Regions from separate parts of the Streptomyces sp. NPDC015171 genome, predicted to be linked through region 2. Evidence: riboswitches for the same ligand, from Rfam matches in the RefSeq annotation. Region 2 holds a riboswitch; each other region holds the start of a gene.

Region 1 (3,899 bases), on a different contig from region 2:
TTGTCGGCCGAATGGCCCTTGTGGTTGGTGCCCATGTCTCCTCCTGATTGAGATCCGGCAGGACACGACTCCAAGGACTCATGTCGCCCGTACGGCTGCAACTCCGAATGGGGGAGGGGCCAGTGGGGACAAGGGGTGCACGTTCCGTCATTAGTCACATCGGGTGAGTCGCGAGCCTCCTCCGCCCCCCGGGCGCCGGGGGGCGGACGGCCGCCCACGAACGGGTTGCCGCGCCTCATCCGGACGGCTGAGTCCGGGCTCCGGGCCGGCCGCCCGGGAACGCGTCGCGCGCCGCCCGGGGAGAGACCGGACACGCCTCCCTGCGAACGGCACCGCCTCGCCGGACTCGACCTGTCCGCGGACTCCGTGGCGCCGGCACGACGCCGACCGGCGCTCGCCGGGGCGCGGCTGGAGACGGGCCGCGCCCAGGCACTTGCCCTTCGCCGACGACGGCTTCGACGCCTGTGTCTGCCCCATGGCCCTGATGCTGATGGGGGAGATCGAGCTGGTCATGGCCGAGATCGCCCGCGTGCTGTCCCCCGGAGGGGTGCCGGCCTGCGTGGTGGGCGGCGGGCCGCGGGCGGAGAGGCCTATGAGCGGTTCCTCGCGCTGCTGCGGAGCACGGTCGAGAGGACGCCCGTCACGCGACGCATCCCGGCGCCGGGCGACAGGAGGACACGCTGCCGCGACGGGCTCGACGAGGTCCTCGCTCCGGCGGGCTTCGGCCCGGTGGACTGGGAGACCGTTCCCATCGATCTGAGCGGCCCGGTCGCCCGGGTCTGGGCGGCCGTCTCCGGACTCTACGACCTCGGCCCGCTCGACGCGGTGACCGTCGAGCGGCTGCGCGCGGACTTCGTCGCCGAGGTGCGCGACATCACCACACCGGAGGGTGTCGTCCCCCGCGCGTTCAGGATCCACCTCGCGACGGCGCGGCTGGGCGGGCCCGCCGGCGGGTGATCAACGGCTTCGTAGGATGCCGCCATGACGCTCACCGACCGGGAACAGCCCGTCATACGTGTGCTGTACGACGAGTTGCGCCCCGACCTTCGAGAACCGGGGCGTCCGCGTCCCGTCCGCCTCTACCAGTGGGAGCCGGACCGTCCGGCCGCCGAGCCGGCCCCGCTGGTCGTCGTCTCGCACGGCACCGGCGGCTCGGGCGGCGACATGGAGTGGCTGGTACGACCGCTGTGCGAGGCGGGCCTGCGCGTGGTCGCCCTGGACCACCACGGCAACAACTTCGTCGACGGCTACGAGCCGGAGGGCTTCCTTCATGTGTGGGAGCGGCCCCGGGACGTCTCCTTCGCCCTGGACGCGCTCGCCCGGGAGCGGCCCCTCGGCCCGGTCGGCGCGGCGGGCTTCTCCGTCGGCGCCTATACGGCGGCCGCCCTCGCCGGGGCCCGCGTCGATCCGCGCGTCGTGCGGGCCCTGCTGACCGGAGCGGTGCCCCCGCCGGAGATCCCCGAGTTCCCCGGTGTGCTGGAGGCGCTGCGCGCGAAGCATCCGGACGACGAGTCGACGCGGCACGCGCTGGACGCCGCGGGAGCGGACCTGACGGACCGGCGCGTGCGCGCCGTCTTCCAAGTGGCCCCGGGAGTCGGCGCGTTAGTGACGCCGGAGAGCCTGGCGGGCGTGCGGGTGCCGGTGGAGATCCGCTGGGGCGGTGCGGACACCGTCACCCCGTACGACGTCGACACCAGGCCGTACCTGGAACACATTCCCACGGCGAGCGGTCGCTCGGCCGGTCCCGGGGTGCGCCACGACGACTTCTTCGCGCCGCGACCCGCCGACCCGGATGCCCGGTTGCGGGTCGGCGGGGAGGCCGCCGCCTTCTTCCTGCGGCAGCTGAGCTGACCTGCCGCCGCCGGACACCTCTTGTTGTCCGGCGGCCGGGTGACGGGGGCGGTACCGGCGATGGGATGATGATCGACGACATAGGGCGACGGCGGTCCGAGGAAGCCGGTGTGAATCCGGCGCGGTCCCGCCACTGTGACCGGTGAGCGCGTTCCGGCAGGCCACCACCCGGACCCGGGTGGGAAGGCCGGACGAGCCGCGCCCCGGGAGCCAGGAGACTCACGCGGTCGCCTCCTCACACGACACCGGGGCGGATCTCCCCGGGAGGGGAGTGGTGCGGCATGCCCGAAGGACCGCTGGACGAGACGCCGGCCGAGGCCGTGGCAGGGGGCGGCCCGGCGCCGTGCCGGGTCGTCGTGTGCCGGGACTGCTGCTGCGGCAGCCCCAAGGTGACCGGGATCGACCACGCGGCGCAGACCGCGCGGCTGCGCGCCGAGGTACCGGTGCGGATCTCCGACTGCCTCGACGTGTGCGACCAGGCCAATGTCATCGTCGTCCAGCCGTCCGCCGCCGGGCGGGCCGCCGGCGGCCGGCCGGTCTGGCTGGGACTCGTCAACGACCAGGACGCGACCGAGGACATCGTCGGCTGGGTCCGGGCGGGCGGGCCGGGCGTGGCCCCCCTGCCGGAGATCCTCGACCTCTACGCCTTCACCGCGCCGGGGCGGCGCGACGAGGCGTGAAGACCTGGCTCAAGGACGTCAAATCACCCTAGAATCGGGCCGGTTCGCGCCATGCGCCGTGACGAACGTGATCGGCGTACGCGCGTGAACCGTCCGCACCACGACCGCATAGGTGCGTGACCGGGGGAAGCCGGTGGGAATCCGGCGCTGACCTGCAACCGTGTGCGGCCGGCCGGCCGCGAGTCGGAGCACCCGGCGCGTGCCGTGAACCGCTTCCCACTGTCATGGTCCGCAGCGCGAAGCCGAGAGCCTCGTCCCGGTGCCCCGGGGCCGGTGTGCCGTCCCGTGCGCGGGTCCCGCCGTCCCCCGCCCCGGGGCCGCTCGCTCGGTGACGGGCCGCGGACCGCCCTCCACCGGAAGGCTCCCACCGTGCACCGCACCTCCGCACACCGCACCGCGCTCGCCGCGACCGCTCTCGGACTCGCGCTGGCCGCCATGCCCGCCACCGCCCACGCCCACAGCGCGCCCGGCACGAACGCCCCCGTGAAGGTCACCCTGACCGTGAACGGACCGGACGGCCTGCTGTTCAAGGGAAAGATCAGAACCCGCGGACATGACGTCACCACCGCCACCGGCGGCACCCACAGATGCGACGGCACCAACGGCGCCGCCCACCCCTCGGCCGTGCCGACGCCCACGGCGGCCCTCGACGACGCCGCCCGCAAGCACCACTTCCGCTGGGACGGCACCTGGTACGCCTCGTTCGACGACTTCTCCGTCGACACCATCAAGAAGGTCAGCGGCGGTGGCGCGGCCTACTGGAACATCTCCGTCAACGGCACCCCCACCCCGGTGGGCGGCTGCCAGTTCCAGCTGAACGCCGGAGACGCGGTGGCGTTCACCTGGACGGCGTTCTGACCCCCGCCCCAGTCACCGGCCGGGGAACGCGACCACCTCGGCCGGTGTGACCGGCTCCCCGGCCCGCACCCCGTGCAGGACCTGGGCCAGCACCTCCGCCCCGCGCACCACCCGCGGCCCGGGCCGGTTGAAGAAGGACGGGCCGTCCAGCACCACGACGCGGTCCGACCGGACGGCGGGCAGCTCCGCCCAGCCCGGCAGCCGGGTGAGCAACCCGGCCTCACGCAGGGTGCGTTCGGGCGGAAAGCCGCACGGCAGGACGAGCACCGCGTCCGGCCGTGCGGCGCGCACCGCCTCCCAGGTCATCGGCTCGGTGTGCTCGCCGGGCGCCGCCAGGAGCGGCTCGCCGCCGGCCGCCGTGATCTGCTCGGGCACCCAGTGCCCGGCGGGCCACAGCGGGTCGAGCCATTCGATCGCCACCACCCGGGGCCGGTCCCGGCCGGCGACCGCGGCACGCACCCGGTCGAGCCGGTCCCGCAGCTCGGCCCGGCGCCGCTCCGCGCGCTCGCG
Region 2 (3,899 bases):
TCCTCTGGAACCTGCTGACCTGGCTGGTGGGTCTCCCCTCCAGCTCCTCGCACGCCCTGATGGGCGGCCTGGTCGGCGCCACCGTCGCCTCCGCCGGCTTCGGCGCCGTACACGGTGACGTCCTGGTCACCAAGGTGCTGCTGCCGGCCGTCGCCGCGCCGCTCGTCGCGGGCCTCGCCTCGCTGCTGGCCACCCGGCTCTCCTACGGCATCGGCGGCACCGCCGACGGCGAGGCCACCCGCAAGGGCTACCGCGCCGGCCAGATCGCCTCGGCCGGCCTGGTCTCCCTCGCCCACGGCACCAACGACGCCCAGAAGACGATGGGCATCATCACCCTGGCGCTGATCGCGGGCGGCGCCATCGCCCCCGGCTCGAACCCTCCCACCTGGGTGATCCTCTCGGCCGGTCTGGCCATCGCGCTCGGCACCTACATCGGCGGCTGGCGCATCATCCGCACCATGGGCAAGGGCCTGACCGACCTGGAGCCGCGTCAGGGCTTCGCCGCCCAGACCAGCGCGGCGACCGCCATCCTGGCCTCCTCCCACCTCGGCTTCTCCCTGTCCACCACGCACGTCGTCTCCGGCTCGGTGATGGGCGCGGGCCTCGGCCGCAAGGGCGGCGTGGTCCGCTGGTCCACCGCGACCCGCATGTTCGCCGCCTGGGCGCTCACCCTCCCGGCCGCCGCGCTGGTCGGCGCGGGCGCCGAGTCCGTCACCGACCTGGGCGACTGGGGCACCGCGGCCGTCGCCGTCTTCCTGGTCGCCGCCAGCGCCGCGATCTGGAAGATCTCCCGCCGCGAGGTCGTCGACCACACCAATGTGGTCGAGGAGAGCGCCGAGCCGGTCGGTGTGGTCACCGCCGCCATCGCCGCCGTGACCCCGCCCCCGGCGGGCCCGGTCACCGAGGGCCTGACGGCCACGATCCCCGCCCCCGTCGCCGAGCCCGCGCCGGCCACCCCGCCGGCCGCCACGGTCTGATCCCGAGCACGGTTAGTGAAGGAAGCATCCCCATGACGATCGACTGGGCGGCCCTCGGCTCCGTCTTCGGTGTGAGCCTCGCGTTCACGGTGGGCCTGGTGGCCCTGTTCACCCTCGGCATCAACGGCCTGTCCCGCCGGGAGAAGGCCACGGCCGAGGGCGGTTCCGCCGCGCTGGCGGTGACCGGTGCGTACGTGTGCTTCGCGGCCTGTGCGGCGGCGGTGGTGTACGGGATGTACCTGATCATGGCCAAGTCCTGACGGCCCCCCGCGCATGACACCGGCCCTGCCGGGCCCCGCTTCGGCGGCCCCGGCGGGGCTTTCGCGTACCGGCGGCACGGGGGCGGGCCCCGCCGGCCCTCGGAGAGCGCGCGGAGCGCCGCCGGGCGCCCGGTGAATTCCCCCCGGCGCGAGGGGCATTCACCGCGACCGGGTCGTCGGGCACCGTCCCGCGTGCCGCCGATGTGGGGCTCGGCACAGTCCGGCGTCCCAGGTCAACGGCGAGTTGACGGTCCTTCCGGGGGCGTGGTGGACTGCCCGGGCCATCTACGGCGGCAGAAGAGGAAGCCGGTGCGAATCCGGCGCGGTCCCGCCACTGTCACCGGGGAAGAACCCCCGGGAGCCAGGAACTCTCACCGCCGATTCACGTCGGACCAGGGCGCGGACACCCTGAGTGAGGACACAGATCGACATGCTCGGCCGCCGATCGAGAACCCGTACCAGGCCCGTTCCCGCGCCCACGGCCGGCTGAGCCGATGGGTGCCGATCGCACGTACGCGTACGGTGCCGCCGCCGGGGTGTTGGGCGACCTCCTCCTCGGCGACCCGCGCCGCGGGCATCCGGTCGCCGCGTTCGGCCGCACGGCCGCGGCCGTGGAGCGCGCCCTGTGGCGCGACCACCGCGGCTGGGGCGCCCTGCACACCGCCGTCTGCGCCGGCGGCGCCGTCGCGCTCGGCGCGCTGGCCGCCCGCGCCGTACGCCCCTCCCCCACCGCCTCCGTCGCGCTGACCGCCGCCGCCACCTGGGCCGTCGTCGGCGGCACCTCGCTCGCCCGGGAGGCCCGCACCGTCGGACAGGCCCTGGCCGCGGGGGACATCGAGGCCGCCCGGGCCAGGCTGCCCCATCTGTGCGGCCGGGACCCGCAGGCGCTGGACGCCGACGGCATGGCCCGTGCCGTGGTCGAGTCGGTCGCCGAGAACACCTCGGACGCGGTCGTGGGCGCGCTGGTGTGGGGTGCCGTGGGCGGGGTGCCCGGGCTGCTCGGGTTCCGCGCGGTCAACACCCTGGACGCGATGGTGGGCCACAAGTCGCCCCGGCACCGCCGCTACGGCTGGGCCTCCGCCCGCCTCGACGACGTGGCCGGCTGGCCCGGGGCCCGGCTGACCGCCGTGCTCGCCGCCGTGGCCGGACCCGATCCCCGGGGCGCCCTGCGCGCCTGGAAGGCCGACGCGGGCAGGCATCCGAGCCCCAACGCCGGTCCGGTGGAGGCCGCTTTCGCGGGAGCCCTCGGGGTCAGGCTGGGCGGCACGCTCTCCTACGGCGGCCGGGTCGAACACCGTCCCGTGCTCAACGGTGCCCACGGACGGCCGGTCCGGGTCACCGACATCGACCGGTCCGTACGGCTCTCCCGCCGGGTCGGCCTGCTCGCCCTCGGCGCCACGGTCGCCGCGCGCGCACTGCGGAAAGGACGCGGGAAATGAACGGTGGCCTCCTCGTCGCCGGCACCACCTCCGACGCCGGCAAGAGCGTCGTGACGGCCGGCATCTGCCGCTGGCTGGTGCGCCAGGGCGTGCGGGTCGCGCCGTTCAAGGCGCAGAACATGTCCCTGAACTCCTTCGTCACGCGCGAGGGCGCCGAGATCGGGCGGGCGCAGGCGATGCAGGCCCAGGCCTGCCGGGTCGAGCCGACCGCGCTCATGAACCCGGTGCTGCTCAAGCCCGGCGGCGAGCAGAGCAGCCAGGTGGTGCTGCTGGGCAAGCCGGTGGGCGAGATGAGCGCGCGCGGCTACCACGGCGGGCGCCAGCAGCGGCTGCTCGGCACGGTGCTGGACTGCCTGGCCGAGTTGCGGGGCACGTATGACGCGGTGATCTGCGAGGGGGCGGGCAGCCCGGCCGAGATCAATCTGCGGCGGACCGACATCGTCAACATGGGTATCGCCCGGGGCGCGGGGCTGCCCGTGCTGGTCGTCGGCGACATCGACCGCGGGGGCGTCTTCGCCTCGTTCTTCGGCACCGTCGCCCTGCTCTCGGCGAAGGACCAGGAACTGGTCGCCGGCTTCCTGGTGAACAAGTTCCGCGGGGACGTCTCCCTGCTGGAGCCCGGCCTCGACATGCTGCACGGGCTCACCGGACGGCCCGCCTACGGCGTGCTGCCGTTCCGGCACGGGCTCGGCATCGACGAGGAGGACGGGCTGCGGGTCTCGCTGCGCGGCACGGTCCGCGAGTCCAGCGTGACTCCCCCGGTCGGCGAGGACGTCCTGCGGGTCGCCGTGTGCGCGATCCCGCTCATGTCCAACTTCACGGACGTGGACGCGCTGGCCGCCGAACCGGGCGTCGTGGTGCGGTTCGTGGACCGCCCCGAGGAGCTGGCGGACGCCGATCTCGTGGTCGTGCCGGGCACCCGCGGGACCGTACGGGCGCTCGCGTGGCTGCGGGAGCGGGGACTGGCGAACGCGCTCGTGCGGCGGGCCGCCGAGCACCGGCCGGTCCTCGGCATCTGCGGCGGCTTCCAGATCCTCGGCGAGCACATCGAGGACGAGGTCGAGTCCCGCGCCGGTGCCGTCCCCGGACTCGGTGTGCTGCCGGTCCGGGTGCGCTTCGCGCGGGAGAAGACCCTCACCCGGCCGGACGGACAGGCCCTCGGCGAGCCCGTCGAGGGATACGAGATCCATCACGGGGTCGCCGACGTCACCGGCGGCGAGGCG
Region 3 (3,899 bases), on a different contig from region 2:
AGATCGCCGCCCTCCTCCGGGACCGCGGCTTCGGGCCGAGCCGGATGCGGGTCCTGGAGCAGCTCGGCGGCGACCGGGAACGGACGGGCACGGAGACCACCGCCGACGACTGGGAGCGGACGCAGCCGCCCGGCGACCCGCTCAACGTCGTCGCCGTCGTGTGCCGCCGGGCACCGGACACCCTGCGCCTGGGCGCCGTACCGGGGCTGCCGGACGAGGCGTACGAGCACGACGGGCAGCTCACCAAGAGGCACATCCGCGCCGCCACCCTCGGCGCGCTCGCCCCCGCACCCGGTGAACTGCTGTGGGACATCGGCGGCGGGTCCGGCTCGATCGCCGTCGAGTGGCTGCGCACCCACCCCGCGTGCCGGGCCGTCACCGTCGAACGCGACCCGGTGCGGGCCGAGCGCATCCTGCGCAACGCGGAACGGCTCGGGGTGCCCGGACTGCGGGTCGTCACCGGTGCCGCCCCCGCCGCCCTGGCCGGACTCCCCACGCCCGACGCCGTGTTCGTCGGCGGCGGACTCACCGCCCCCGCTCTCCTCGACACCTGCTGGGCGGCGCTGCCCCCGGGCGGGCGGCTGGTCGCCAACACCGTCACGCTGGAGTCCGAGGCGCTGCTCGCCGGCGCCTACCGCAGGCACGGCGGCGAGCTGGTGCGGCTCGCGGTGTCGCACGCCGTCCCCGTGGGCGGCTTCACCGGCTGGCGGCAGGCCATGCCGGTCACCCAGTGGGCCGTCCGCAAGCCCGTCACCCCCCTTCCTGGAGCAGACAGATGACCGTGTACTTCATCGGCGCCGGCCCCGGCGCCGCCGACCTGATCACGGTGCGCGGCGCCCGGACGCTGGCCGCCTGCCGGGTCTGTCTGTACGCGGGCAGCCTCGTCCCGCGTGAACTGCTCGACTCGTGCCCGCCGGACGCCCGCCTGGTGGACACCGCCCAGCTCGACCTGGACGAGATCACCGCCGAGCTGGTCCGCGCCCACGAGGAGGGCCACGACGTGGCCCGGCTGCACTCCGGGGACCCCTCCGTGTTCAGCGCGGTCGCCGAGCAGATGCGCCGCCTCGACGCCGCCGGGGTGCCCTACGAGGTCGTCCCCGGCGTGCCCGCCTTCGCCGCCGCTGCCGCCGCCCTGAAGCGCGAACTGACGGTGCCGACCGTCGGCCAGACGGTCATCCTCACCCGTGTCGCCCACCGCGCCACCGCCATGCCCGAGGGCGAGGACCTGGCCACCCTCGGCCGCAGCGGCGCGCTGCTCGTGCTGCACCTGGCCGCCCGCTACGCGGACCGCGTGGCCGAGGAACTGCTGCCGCACTACGGCGCCGACTGCCCCGCCGCTGTCGTCGCCTACGCCTCCCGCCCCCAGGAGCTGATCATCCGCGGCACGCTGGACGAGATCGCGCAGAAGGTGAAGGAGGCGGGCGTGCTGCGCACCGCGGTGATCATGGTCGGGCGCACGCTCGGCGCCGAGCAGTTCCGCGACAGCCACCTGTACTCGCCGGAGCGGGAGCGGCACATCTGCTGAACAGGACGCCAGGGGCCGTTTGTTAGGCTCCCCTCGCCTCCCGTGGGGGAAGTCCGGTGAGAGTCCGGCGCTGACCCGCAACGGTGTGCACGGCGACCGCTCCGACGGTCGCCGCGCGAGCCCGATCGCCCGCGGAGGTCCATCGACCCGTTGACTGCTCGCCGTGGACTGCGAGAAGGGACCGGGCAGCCGGCACGGACGTACGGGCTGTCTCCTCCTCGACGTCCAGCAGGCGGCCCGTGTGAAGGACGGCCCCTCCCGTGCGCCGAAGTACGGCCCCCAGCCGGATACCCGTGCTGCCGCTCAGCCTGGCCCTCGGGCTGCTGCTCCTGTTCTCCCTCGTGTGCGGTGTCGGGCTCGGGGCCGCCGGGATCGGCGGGGCGCAGGTGCTGCGCTTCCTGTGGGCGGGGCTCACCGGCGCGACGCTGCCCGCCCGGGACGCGGCCGGCTACACCATCGTCTGGGAGATCCGGCTGCCGCGGGTGCTGCTCGCCGCCGTCGTCGGCGCCGGGCTCTCGGCCGTCGGGGTGGCCGTGCAGGCGATGGTCCGCAACGCGCTGGCCGACCCGTTCGTCCTCGGCATCTCCTCGGGCGCGGCGGTGGGCGCCAACGCCGTCATCCTCCTCGGCGCGTTCGCGGGACTCGGGGTGTGGGCGCTGTCGGCCTCGGCGTTCGCCTCGGCACTCGCGGCCATGGCGCTCGTCTACGCCGTGGCACGCTCGCCGCACGGACTGACCCCGCTGCGGCTGATCCTGACCGGTACGGCACTGGCGTACGGCTTCGAGGCGCTCACCACGGTCATGGTGTTCGGCGCGGCCCGGGGCGAGGCGGCCCGGTCGGCGATGATGTGGCTGCTGGGCAGCCTGGGCGGCGCGACCTGGTCCCGGGTGCCGCTCGCCGCGGCCGTCGTGCTGGCCGGATGGGCCTGGCTGCGGTGGCGGGCCGAATCCCTCAACGCGCTCGCCATGGGCGACGAGACCTCGGCCGCGCTCGGGGTGCGGCCCTCGCGGCTGCGCCGGGAGCTGTTCCTCGTCACCGCGGCCGTGACCGGGACCGTGGTCGCGGTCAGCGGGGCCATCGGGTTCGTCGGACTGATGGTGCCGCACGTCGTGCGGATGCTCGTCGGCGCCGACCACCGGCGGGTGCTGGCCGTCGCCCCGCTCGCCGGAGCCGTGCTGCTGGTCTGGGCGGACGTGCTGTCCCGGCTGCTGCTCGCCCCGGCCGAGCTGCCGGTCGGTGTGATCACCGCGGTGGTCGGGGTGCCCGCCTTCCTGCTGCTGATGCGACGCGGCGGCTACGCCTTCGGAGGGCGCTGAGCATGCGACTCGACATCGACCACGTCACGATCGAGGCGGCCGGCGCACGGCTCGTCGACGACGTCCGGCTCACCGCGGACAGCGGGGCGTTCGTCGGACTCGTCGGCCCCAACGGCAGCGGCAAGTCGACCCTGCTGCGCTCCGTGTACCGGGCCCTGCGGCCGGCCGGCGGAACCGTACGCCTCGACGGCGACGATCTGCACGCCATGGACCCGCGGGCCGCCGCGCGCGTCCTGGCCGCGCTGCCGCAGGAGTCGGCGGCCGAGTTCGACTTCACGGTCGCCGAGGTGGTCGCCATGGGACGGCTGCCGCACCGCGACCGCACGGCCGCCGCCGACCGCGAGATCTGCGCCGAGGCCATGAGCCGCACCGGCGTCACCCACCTCGCCGACCGCGGCTTCCTCAGCCTGTCCGGCGGCGAGAAGCAGCGGGCCCTGATCGCCCGGGCCCTGGCCCAGCGGCCCCGGGTCCTGGTCCTCGACGAACCCACCAACCACCTCGACGTCGCGCACCAGCTGACCGTCCTGTCCCTGGTCCGCGGCAGCGGTCTGACCGTGCTGGCCGCGCTCCACGACCTCAACCTCGCCGCCGCCCACTGCGACGTCCTGTACGTCATCGCCGGCGGCCGGATCGTCGCCTCGGGGCCGCCCCACGAGGTCCTCGGACCCGCGCTGCTGGCCGAGGTGTTCGGGATCCGCGCCCATCCCGTACGGCACCCCGAGACCGGTGCCTTCCAGCTCCTGTTCGACCTGCTCCCGCCCACCGTCTGAAGGACCCCCATGCGCAAGCTGCTCGCCGCCGCCGTATGCCTCGCCGCGACCGCCACCGGTTGCGGTGCCACGGTGGAGTCGTCCCCGGACGCCGCCTCCCCCGCGGTCACCCTCACCAACTGCGGTCGCGAGGTGACGTACGACAAGGTCCCCGAGCGGGTCGTCACCAACGACGTCGGCATCACCGAGCTGATGTTCGCGCTCGGCCTGGAGGACCGCATGGCCGGGTTCGCCATGCCCGACGACAAGGGAGACCTCGGCGCCGTGCCCTGGAAGGACGGCTACGAC
Region 4 (3,899 bases), on a different contig from region 2:
CCGGCAGGTCTCGCCGGGGGTGCCGATCAGTGTCTCCAGGTCGTGCAGGAGCTGTTCGGTGCGCTTCGCCTGCTGCGCCAGCACCCGGACCCGGGCGCTCTGGCCGCCGATCTGCCGTCGGCTGGCGACCAGTTGCTCGTACTCCGCCACGGTGAGGGCGACCGCCTCGCGGCCACCGAGGGTGATGCGGCGCGGCTGGGGGGTTCTGGCCACTCGGTTCCTCCGCTCCTCGCCTGAGTGCTCCGCGAGCCGCCGGTCCGGTGCTTCTGTTCGGTGTCCGGGGAACGCGAGAGGGCCCTCGGATGGTTCCCAAGGGCCCTCTGCTGTCCGGATGGAATCAGTGCGCGGCCGGAACCGCCCGCTCGCTCGCGGCCCTCGCCGGGGCCGGGTTCAGCACCCGCTCGGCCAGCTCGCCGAAGGCGAGGCCGAAGCCGCCCCACAGCGCCGTCTGGATGGCCAGCGCGGACAGCCGGAACCGCCACAGCAGGGCGGCCGGGAAGTCCGCCGGGACCTCGTTGACGACCGGCAGGAACTCGTAGGCCAGGCCGATCACCACGGCGAAGGCGACGACCGCCGCGACGGTCGCCCACCAGGTACCGAGGCTGGGCGCCAGGCGCTTGCCCAGGATGGTGGCGCCGACCGCCAGCAGGACGCTGAGCACCATCATCAGGAAGTACAGGGTGGTCCGCTTGCCGATGGTGTCGGGCTCGCCGACCGACGGCGGGTTGGCCGGGTACTTCAGGAACGGCACGACGTACACGGCGAGCAGCGCGCAGCCCGACAGCAGGAGCGCGGTGGCACGCGGGCCGAAGCGGCCGACACGGCCCAGCGCGAAGCAGAAGGCGAGCGCCGCGATGCCGCCGAAGGCGACACCGTAGACCAGGACGCCGGTGGCGAGGCCCGCGGTGGACTGCAGGGAGCGGGAGACGACCTCCATCTCGTGCTCGTGGGAGTGGGCGTCCTCGAAGCTGATCGCCTTGTCCACGCTCGGCTCACCGAGGAGATAGGCCACGATCAGGGCGAGCACGCCGGCGGCGAGGCCGGCGAGCATGCCCCGCACAAGGAGGTTGCGTACGGTTGCGGAGTTCATGGCTGTGCGGAGTCCCCTCGCGTCAGTGGCAGGGGAAGCCGAGCAGGTGGCGGGCGTCGTGGACCCACTCGTGGACGTCCGTGCCGTTGAACACGGACGTGGCGCCCTGCTCGGCGCCGACGAAGTACAGCAGGACCAGCATGAGAATGCCGAAGAAGACCGCCCAGGGAGCTATCGCCTTCAGCGGCAGCTTGGCGGGAGTGGTGGCTGTCGGCTGGGCGACGGTCTGCGCCATGGCAGAACCTCCTCTGGGAGCTCGCGTCCCATCTCGGTGGTGCACAGGACGACGGCCGCGGGTCTGACTCACGAGCACCCACCGGGGTTCTCGCACACAGTGGCGCGACCGTGCCGGATTTCCACCGGCTTCCGCAGTACCGTCGTCGATATCGCACAGACCGTACCGCGTGTCAGGACCATGGCCAAGACCGTGTCCGCTCGATGGGATCTTTCTCTCGCACCGGCGGACACCGTCCTGTGCCGGGTGGGTCAGCGGTGGCGGAACTCCGGCGGGCGCTTGGCCGCGAAGGCGGCCATGCCCTCCTTCTGGTCGGCGGTCGCGAACACCGCGTGGAACAGCCGCCGTTCGAAGCGGACGCCTTCGGCGAGCGTGGTCTCGAAGGCCCGTCCGACCGCCTCCTTCGCCATCATCGCCACCGGCAGCGACATGCCCGCGACGGTCTCGGCCACGGCCATGGCCTCGCTGAGCAGTTCGTCGGCGGGCACGACCCGGGAGACGAGCCCGGCGCGCTCGGCCTCGGCCGCGTCCATGGTGCGCCCGGTCAGGCACAGCTCCATGGCCTTGGCCTTGCCGACCGCCCGGGTCAGCCGCTGGGAGCCGCCGATGCCGGGGATCACGCCGAGTTTGATCTCGGGCTGGCCGAAGACGGCCGTGTCGGCGGCGAGCAGGATGTCGCAGAGCATGGCGAGTTCGCAGCCGCCGCCGAGGGCGTACCCGGCGACGGCGGCCACGGTCGGGGTGCGCAGCCGGCCGAGCCGGTCCCAGGCGGCGAACCAGTCGGCGAGGTACATGTCCAGGTAGCCCTGCGGCTGCATCTCCTTGATGTCGGCGCCGGCCGCGAACGCCTTCGCCGACCCGGTGATCACGATGCAGCCGCAGTCCGGGTCCCGGTCCAGGGCCTCGGTGGCGGCCGCCATCTCGTGCATGACCTGGAGGTCGAGGGCGTTGAGGGCCTTGGGCCGGTTCAGGGTGAGCAGGGCGGTGCGGCCCCTGCGTTCGACGAGGATCGTCTCGTACTCGACGGGTACTTCCGTGGTCATGCGTGCTCTCCGCTCTGTTCCCTGATGGTGCGTACGATGCCGGAGAAGTCCTCCTCGGCGCCGACCCGTTCGGCATAGGCCGCGTACACCTCGGCGGCGCGCAGCCCGAGTTCGGCGTGCACCCCGCCCTCCCGTACCGCGTTGGCCGCGAGGCCCAGGTCCTTGGCCATGAGGGAGGCCGCGAACCCGGGACGGTAGTCCCGGTTGGCCGGGCTCGCCGGGACCGGGCCCGGGACGGGGCAGTTGACGCTGAGGGCCCAGCACTGCCCGGACGCCGTGGAGGCGACGTCGTACAGCGCCTGGTGGGACAGGCCCAGGCTCTCGCCGAGGACGAACGCCTCGCTGACGGCGATCATGGAGATGCCGAGGATCATGTTGTTGCAGATCTTGGCGGCCTGTCCGGCCCCGGCGTCACCGCAGTGGACGGCCTTCTTGCCCATGGCCTCCAGCAGTGGCCGTGCCTCGGCGAACTCCGCCCCTCCCCCGCCGGCCATGAAGGTGAGCGTGGCGGCCTCGGCGCCGACCACGCCGCCGGAGACGGGTGCGTCCAGGGCGCGCATCCCGGCGGCGGCGGCGCGTTCGTGGGCGGCGCGGGCGTCGGCGACGTCGATGGTGGAGCAGTCGACGAAGAGGGTGCCGAGCCGGGCCGCCGGGAGCAGGGTGTCGTAGAGGTCCAGGACGTGCCGTCCGGCGGGCAGCATGGTGATGACCAGGTCGGCGCCGGCCACCGCCTCGGCCGCTGTGGCGGCGGCCTCGACACCCGTCCGTGCGGCGCCGTCCACGGCGTCGGCCGCGAGGTCGTGGCCGCGCACCCGGTGCCCGGCCTTGACCAGGTTGGCGGCCATGGGGGCACCCATGTGCCCGAGTCCGATGAACGCGACGGTCCTGCTCACCAGGCCGCCTCCGGGGTGGTGTCGGATCCGGCGAGGCCGAGTTCGCGGTCGCCGAGCGGGGCGAAGAAGCGGCCGACGTCGGCGTCGGTGACCTCGGCGAGGGTGGCCGGGGACCAGTGCGGATCGCGGTCCTTGTCGATGACCTGGGCGCGGATGCCCTCCAGCAGGTCGGAGGTGCCGAGGGCGGCGCAGGAGACGCGGTACTCCTGGTCGAGGACCCGCTCCAGCGGGCCGAGGTGCCGGGCGCGGCGCAGGGCGGCGAGGGTGACCTTGAGAGCGGTGGGCGACTTGGCGAGCAGGGTCTCGGCGGCCTCCTTGGCGTCCGGGCCGCCCTGGGCGAGCAGTCGGCGCAGGATCTCCTCGACCGTGCCCCCTGCGTAGCAGGCGTCGATCCACTCCCGCCGGGCCGCGAGCCGCGCCGGCGGCGCCGGCCGGACGTGCCGGGCCAGAGCGTCGTGCACGGGCAGATCGGCGAGGTCGTCGACGAGGTGCCCGAGCGCCTCGGAGGGCACGTAGTGGTCGGCGAGGCCGCACAGCAGGGCGTCGCCCGCGCCGATCTGGGCGCCGGTCAGCGCGAGGTGGGTGCCCAGTTCGCCCGGGGCGAGGGCGAGCAGGTAAGTGCCGCCGACGTCGGGGAC

Evidence for each region. Region 2 has a riboswitch for cobalamin ahead of ACF073_RS37385 (cobalamin biosynthesis protein). Riboswitches for the same ligand answer to the same signal wherever they lie in the genome.
Region 1: linked by a shared signal. The riboswitch ahead of ACF073_RS40155 ((2Fe-2S) ferredoxin domain-containing protein) and the one ahead of ACF073_RS37385 (cobalamin biosynthesis protein) in region 2 are both predicted to bind cobalamin.
Region 3: linked by a shared signal. The riboswitch ahead of ACF073_RS25215 (FecCD family ABC transporter permease) and the one ahead of ACF073_RS37385 (cobalamin biosynthesis protein) in region 2 are both predicted to bind cobalamin.
Region 4: linked by a shared signal. The riboswitch ahead of ACF073_RS38640 (CbtB-domain containing protein) and the one ahead of ACF073_RS37385 (cobalamin biosynthesis protein) in region 2 are both predicted to bind cobalamin.

Annotation. Positions count from the first base shown of each region.
Region 1 covers NZ_JBIBUO010000031.1:54,364-58,262, forward strand. The annotation lists gene ACF073_RS40135 (antibiotic biosynthesis monooxygenase family protein) at 1-35, opposite strand, end outside; gene ACF073_RS40140 (class I SAM-dependent methyltransferase) at 164-760, shown strand; gene ACF073_RS40145 (hypothetical protein) at 730-957, shown strand; gene ACF073_RS40150 (alpha/beta hydrolase family protein) at 982-1,851, shown strand; cobalamin riboswitch at 1,950-2,072, shown strand; gene ACF073_RS40155 ((2Fe-2S) ferredoxin domain-containing protein) at 2,133-2,531, shown strand; cobalamin riboswitch at 2,611-2,746, shown strand; gene ACF073_RS40160 (DUF4430 domain-containing protein) at 2,901-3,389, shown strand; gene ACF073_RS40165 (cobalamin-binding protein) at 3,402-3,899, opposite strand, start outside.
Region 2 covers NZ_JBIBUO010000024.1:15,932-19,830, reverse strand. The annotation lists gene ACF073_RS37395 (anion permease) at 1-977, shown strand, start outside; gene ACF073_RS37390 (hypothetical protein) at 1,010-1,237, shown strand; cobalamin riboswitch at 1,489-1,631, shown strand; gene ACF073_RS37385 (cobalamin biosynthesis protein) at 1,732-2,676, shown strand; gene ACF073_RS37380 (cobyric acid synthase) at 2,673-3,899, shown strand, end outside.
Region 3 covers NZ_JBIBUO010000009.1:257,067-260,965, forward strand. The annotation lists gene cbiE (precorrin-6y C5,15-methyltransferase (decarboxylating) subunit CbiE) at 1-779, shown strand, start outside; gene cobM (precorrin-4 C(11)-methyltransferase) at 776-1,525, shown strand; cobalamin riboswitch at 1,542-1,677, shown strand; gene ACF073_RS25215 (FecCD family ABC transporter permease) at 1,786-2,841, shown strand; gene ACF073_RS25220 (ABC transporter ATP-binding protein) at 2,844-3,611, shown strand; gene ACF073_RS25225 (ABC transporter substrate-binding protein) at 3,621-3,899, shown strand, end outside.
Region 4 covers NZ_JBIBUO010000027.1:13,042-16,940, reverse strand. The annotation lists gene ACF073_RS38650 (hypothetical protein) at 1-213, opposite strand, end outside; gene ACF073_RS38645 (CbtA family protein) at 338-1,090, opposite strand; gene ACF073_RS38640 (CbtB-domain containing protein) at 1,113-1,325, opposite strand; cobalamin riboswitch at 1,364-1,501, opposite strand; gene ACF073_RS38635 (enoyl-CoA hydratase) at 1,577-2,368, opposite strand; gene mmsB (3-hydroxyisobutyrate dehydrogenase) at 2,365-3,261, opposite strand; gene ACF073_RS38625 (enoyl-CoA hydratase/isomerase family protein) at 3,258-3,899, opposite strand, start outside.